Linked DNA regions of Lewinella sp. 4G2. The protein of the gene in region 2 interacts with the protein of the main gene of each other region in a pairwise test. Links are inferred from orthologs where the notes say so. Each region holds a gene or a part of one and is shown on either strand. Other genes may lie near its edges.

Region 1 (3,205 bases), 170 kb from region 2 along the record:
CGAAGAAAGCCACCGGACGCCCCTCATGATTCGGTACCCCGCCGGATTTAAGGGAAAGCGGTTGAACGAGGATCTGGTACTGAATATCGACCTGGGCCCGACGCTGTTGGACTACGCAGGCGTAGAGGTGCCAGAAGAGCTTCAAGGCCACAGCCTCCGTCCACTACTGGAAGGGGAGACCCCGGCCGACTGGCGGGAGGGTATCTACTACCGCTACTACCAGCAAATGAATTCTTACCACCGTGTAGCCCGCCACGAAGGCGTACGGGATGAGCGATACAAACTGATTCAATTTACCGAACCCGGCTTCGAAGGAGAGGAACTGTTTGATTTGGAATCCGACCCCGATGAGTTAACCAATCGCATCAACGATCCAGAACTGGAAGCCGTCAAAACCCGACTCCGCGAGCGAATGGCCACGCTGAAGGAAGAACTACTCGTTACCGATTAGACAATTCCAGGTTAGGACTTATTACCGCTGACCACCGCACACGTCAAGCGGCTAACGCAAACCAGTCGACCCCGCTGATCGGTAATGTCAATGTTCCAGACCTGGACGGTGCGGCCCACCCGCACGGGCGTCACCTTGCCGGTCACCTCTCCACCTTCGGGCACGCCGCGGAGGTGGGAAGCGTTGATGTCCGTCCCCACCACGTAGTCCACACCGGGGTTGGGCACGCAAAACATACCCGCTACGCTGCCGAGGGTCTCAGCGAGTACGCAACTCACGCCGCCGTGCAGCATCCGCATTGGTTGTACGGTGTTCTTGTCAACGGGCATAGTGGCGACGAGGTAATCGTCGCCGACCTCAGTGAAGCGGATACCGAGCGCATCCCCGGCGGTATTGACGCCGAATTGGTTGAGGCCTTCAACGGTAATTGTTGATTTCCAGATCATGCATTTGTTTTTGCTGCCAGGCGGGCAATTTCTACGACGACGTCGGAGGCTGCCTGCATTTCTTCCACACTGGCCCATTCGTATTTGCCGTGGAAGGCGTGTTCTCCCGCAAAGATATTCGGGCAGGGGAGTCCCATGAAACTCAGGCGGGAGCCATCGGTGCCCCCACGGATGCTGTCCGGTTTGGGGGTGATGCCTACGTTTCTGATGGCCTGAGTGGCCAGTTGCATTACTTCCGGGTGCATATCCAGTACCTCTTTCATGTTGCGGTACTGTTCCGAGACGGTAAGCTTGATGCTACTATTCGGGAAGTTTGTACTCACATCATCAATAATGTTCTCTAACAGTACCTTATGGTCGTTGAGCTCTGCTGTTTTGAAGCTACGCAAGATGAGATCAATCGTCGCGCTCTCTGCCTTTGCCGTTACCTCAATTGGGTGGATGAAGCCTTCCTTACCTTCGGTGGTTTCCGGGCTGAGCCCCTGTTTGGGAAGCCGGTCGATGATGGAAGCGGCAATTTTGATGGCGCTTTCCAAGTGGCCCTTCGCGAGGCCGGGATGGGCGCTGACGCCGGTGATGTCGATACGCGCAGCATCCGCGCTGAAGGTTTCGTCCTGTAGGCTGCCGTACTCCTCACCGTCGATGGTGTAGCCAAAGTCTGCGCCTAATTTTTTCATGTCCACGGCATTGACGCCGCGTCCAATTTCCTCGTCGGGCGTAAACAATATTCTGAGCTTGGCGTGAGGGACTTCGGGGGTGTTGACCAGGGTTTCTACCGCGGTCATGATGGCGGCTAATCCCGATTTATTGTCAGCTCCCAAGAGGGTGGTGCCACTGGCCGTGACGATGGTGTCACCGATGGCGCGTTCCAGTCCTCTTTGCTCCGAAACTCTCAGTACGACATTCGGATCATCCGGCAAGATCAGATCCTGACCCTGGTAGTTCTCGTGCACGATGGGTTTAACATTCTTGCCACTCGCATCTGGGCTAGTGTCCATGTGGCTACAAAAGCAGATCGTCGGTGCATCTTCACCACCGGGGCTGGCCGGCAGGGTGGCGTAAACGTAGCCGTGTTCATCAAGGTGTGCGTCGTCCAATCCGAGCTCGCGTAATTCCGCCGCCAGTACCCGGCCGAGGTCTTTTTGTTTTTCCGTACTCGGTTGGGTAGGGGAGTGCGGGTCCGACTCGGTGTCGATTTTAACGTAACGTAAGAAGCGATCTAGCAGCATTCATGAAAAGGTATACTTCACAACTGCCTGCGGAGCTGGGCGCTGCCGCGGGTGCAGTGGAATTGGGTGAATCAGGATTGGTCTCCAACCAGAATCTGAGCTGAGACGAACGTATAATCGCTAAGCTAAGGCCTAGCTTGAGAAGAGATGCAGATGCCACTTAAATAGTTACGACAGCCCCGCAATGGGTACATAAAGGCCGGCAATGATTAAGCGATTGGTTGGTATGGAGAGACCGTAAATCATGAAAGCCAGCAACCATTGTTGAGTCAGTTGATTACCCAGGTACGACAACTCATCAGAGCGGGAGAAATACCCCTCTCCATTATACGTGCACTAGCTATATTTACGCTATGAACCTCAGACGTTTAGCATTAGTAACACCCCTGTATTTTACTTTCTTGTCCGCCATTTCCGCCCAGTGCGGAATCACCGTTGATGCGGGGCCGGACCTACTGGTTTGCGGCCAGGAGGTGCCCATCCGCTTGCAGGGCAGCATTTCGGAAGATGCCTTCGGCTTTGAGTGGCTCGCCGACCCTACGCTGGTGGATTCGGAAACCGAAAACCCGGATGCCTATCCCACTGAAACCACCGTCTACACCATGGTGGGATACACCGCAGACCCGGAGGACAACCTTGTCTACAATCCCGGCTTTGAATTGGGTAACGTCGGTTTTGAAACGGACTATGCCTTTGCGCCGGGCACCGCGGATGAACCCATTGCTCCAGGTAGTAGCTACGTGATTGGTGACATCAATCAGCCAACACTCCCCGTTTTCACCCAGTGTGATGACCACATGGGCGGTGGTATGGCCATGTACTGTAACGGTTCCATTCAGCAGAATGAACGGGTATGGTGCCAGACCGTACCCATCATCCCGAACGAAAGCTACGTCCTGCGTGCCTGGATCACCGCGATCTGGGACGTTGGCGCCGCCCAGCTCCAATTCTCCGTGAATGGTGATGTGGTTGGTCCCATTTTCTTCCCGGATATCAACAACGTTTGCACTTGGGATCTCTTCGATGAACGCTGGCAGTCCACCGACGGGGAGACGACGGCGGAGATCTGTATCGTTAAT
Region 2 (3,094 bases):
GAGCACCTCGAGAAGGGCCTGGCAGAAATGCTCCGGGTGCTTCGGCCCGGCGGTAAAGTGGTCATTCTTGAGTTCAGTAGGATTACCTTTGCGCCCATTCGTTGGGGATTTAATTTCTACTTCGGTAAAATTATGCCGATGATCGGCCGTTTACAGTCGAAAGATCCCCGCGCTTACGCTTACCTCTTTGAGTCCGTACAGGCCTTCCCCAGCGGAAAAGCTTTTACTGATATTCTCGATCGGGTAGGGTACAAAAGAACTGAATGCGACCCACTGACTTTCGGCATCGCCACTATCTACACGGCCTACAAGGAATAGGCAAACGGGTGCTTAGCGGCGCGCTGCTTCTGCTGGCCCTTATTTTTGTTTCCACCGATCTCTCGGCCCAGTATACCGGCGGCCGCAACCGGAACTATCAGGATTTTCAGGCTAAAAAGTTATACTTCGGACTTACACTAGGCCTAAATAGCAGCCGCTATACCCCATTCCGCAGTGAGGAGTTTCTGTTCAGCGATACCATTACGGCGGTTAATAGCTTAAGTGGCCCCGGCTTCAATTTGAATATGATTGCCAACCTCAAAATTGGCAAGTATTTTGATTTCCGTTTCCTACCCGGATTCAGCTTCGCCGAGCGACGATTGAATTACCAGCGCACCGCAAGGGGCGTAAGGGAAACGCAGCGCTCAGTTCAGTCCGTCTTTGTGGAGTTGCCCTTCCACTTCCGGTATAAATCTGCTCCCTACCGGGATAAGCGCATGTTCGTTGTGGCCGGTGCCAAGTACAGCTTTGACGTGGCGAGTGAATCGCGCGCCCGGCAGTCCGAAGAACTCGTAAGAATCAGTCCCCACGACTTCCAGGTAGAGTATGGAGCGGGTGTACAATTCTTCTTTCCTTATTTCATTTTTAGCCCGGAATTTAAGATTAGCCACGGCATCGGTAATACGCTGATTTTTAATCCCGGCCTGGACGAAAGTACCGTACTCGACAAGGTGCTGAGCCGAACCTTCACGCTGAGCTTCCACATTGAAGGTTAGGCAGTTCTTACAATCATCGCATACATAACAAAAGGGCCCCAAACAATTGGGTGGCCCTTTTTACGTGGAAGTACTGTATTGTATTCTAGGCTTTAATGATGGCCGCAAAGCTTTCCGCATCTAGGGAGGCACCACCCACTAAGCCACCGTCGACATCGGCCATACCGAAGAGTTCTTCGGCGTTGGCGGGTTTTACGGAGCCGCCGTAGAGGATACTCACATTCTCCGCAACGCCGGAACCGAAAGCATCGGAGATCATCCGGCGGATGAAGGCGTGCATATCCTGCGCTTGTTGGGGGCTGGCTGTTTTGCCGGTACCGATGGCCCATACGGGTTCGTAAGCGATGACCACCTTACTCATTTGCTCTTCCGATAGAGAGGATAGGGCGCGCTCAATCTGCTTACCCACCACCATCTCCTGGTTGTTGGCTTCGCGGATGTCCAACTTTTCTCCACAGCAGTAGATCGGCATGATGCCGTGGTCCAGTGCCTTGATGATCTTCTCGTGAATGAGGGAGTCGTCCTCACCGTTGTATTCACGGCGCTCACTGTGGCCAAGGATAACGTAGTCAACGCCGGCATCCGCCAGCATGGCTGCGCTGTGCTCGCCGGTGTAAGCACCCTTATCCGCTTCATGCATATTTTGGGCGGCGACGAAGTAGCCATTGGCACCAGCAACGATCTCTTTGATCTTTACCAATTGGATAGCGGGCACGCCGAAGATGACTTTCCCGGAGGGACTTCCAGCTTGCTCAATTACTCCCTGCGCCAAGGCGGCGCCTTCGGTAGGGGTAGTATTCATTTTCCAGTTGCCAGCTACGATGCGGCGGTTTGTGGGGGTAGACATAGTATGGGGTTTATTTTCTCCTGGCACTAAAGGTGCCTGCGGGTAGTTGGTTGACGAAAACAGGAGGTACGTGGTGCGGGCCCACGTTCACCTCTCGGATCACGAATATTTGAGAACTGCGCTAACGCTTGGCTTCGTTCCGCTCGATTTTGTGGCCGGGACGGCTCCACTTGATGCGGGTCTTAGCGTTGGGGGCACCGGGGTCATCCTTGATCGTAGGTTTCTCTCCTTTCGCGTAAGCGGTTGCTGGTTTCAAACCCAGGTTGCTGAACATTTCCAGGTCCTCGAATGCCTCCGGATTGGGGGTAGTGAGTAGCTTATCACCAGCAAAAATGGAACCCGCACCCGCCAGGAAGCACATGGCCTGACCTTCCGGGCTCATGCTCGTACGGCCAGCGGAAAGGCGAACCGTCGTCGTCGGCATCATGATGCGCGTAACGGCGATCATGCGGATCATTTCAAAGATGGGCACCGGTTTTTGGTCCTCCAGCGGAGTGCCTTCGACGGCTACTAGAGCGTTGATGGGGACTGATTCTGGTTGAGGGCTGAGGCTGGCGAGGGTCATCAACATTTTCAGGCGGTCGTCAATGCTTTCGCCCATTCCGATGATTCCGCCGGAGCAAACCGTGAGGCCAGCGTTGCGGGCGTTCCCAATGGTTTCAATTCGGTCCTCATATCCCCGGGTGGAAATAACCTCTTTGTAGTAATCTTCGGAGGAATCAATATTGTGATTGTAAGCGTACAAACCTGCGGCAGCGAGACGTTCAGCCTGGTTAGGCGTCAGCATGCCCAGTGTTGCGCAAACCTCCATATCTAGACCATTGACCGTCCGGACAAGGTCGAGCACCTGATCAAATTCGGCGTCGTCCTTGACATTTCGCCAGGCGGCACCCATACAGAGGCGGCTGCTACCTAGTCCTTTAGCGCGGGTGGCAGCGGTCTTTACCTGCTCCACGGTCATGAGGGCGTTTTCTTCAATGTCGGTGTGGTAGCGGGCGGCCTGCGGGCAGTACCCACAATCTTCGGGGCAGCCACCGGTCTTGATACTGAGGAGGCTGCTCATCTGCACTTCGTTCGGGTCGTGGTGCTGTCGGTGAACGCTGGCGGCGCGGAAGACGAGGTCCATCAGGGGGCTATCGTGTAATTCACGCAGGGCTTCCAGGGTCCAATCCTGAACGATTGAGTCAGCTTTTACAGTCATATGGGCGGCTAC

The links.
Region 1: the proteins of tpiA (region 2) and pepT interact in binary tests that used the Escherichia coli proteins (3 or more experiments, as listed by UniProt). The link is inferred for Lewinella sp. 4G2 from one-to-one orthologs.

What each region holds. Positions count from the first base shown.
Region 1 is NZ_LVWJ02000014.1:3,920,527-3,923,731, reverse strand. What follows is about bases 11-2,889. They hold pepT (peptidase T), read right to left. Parts: upstream 2,127-2,889; coding sequence 894-2,126; downstream 11-893. Other genes in these bases: A3850_RS16065 (gliding motility-associated C-terminal domain-containing protein), read left to right, coding at 2,528-2,889; A3850_RS16075 (hotdog fold thioesterase), read right to left, coding at 463-897; A3850_RS16080 (sulfatase), read left to right, coding at 11-451. Outside these bases: more of A3850_RS16080, read left to right, coding at 1-10; more of A3850_RS16065, read left to right, coding at 2,890-3,205. UniProt on the Escherichia coli protein: Cleaves the N-terminal amino acid of tripeptides.
Region 2 is NZ_LVWJ02000014.1:3,749,580-3,752,673, reverse strand. What follows is about bases 1-2,768. They hold tpiA (triose-phosphate isomerase), read right to left. Parts: upstream 1,882-2,768; coding sequence 1,120-1,881; downstream 1-1,119. Other genes in these bases: bioB (biotin synthase BioB), read right to left, coding at 2,003-2,768; A3850_RS15380 (outer membrane beta-barrel protein), read left to right, coding at 264-1,034; ubiE (bifunctional demethylmenaquinone methyltransferase/2-methoxy-6-polyprenyl-1,4-benzoquinol methylase UbiE), read left to right, coding at 1-318. In the rest of the region: more of bioB, read right to left, coding at 2,769-3,082. UniProt on the Escherichia coli protein: Involved in the gluconeogenesis. Catalyzes stereospecifically the conversion of dihydroxyacetone phosphate (DHAP) to D-glyceraldehyde-3-phosphate (G3P).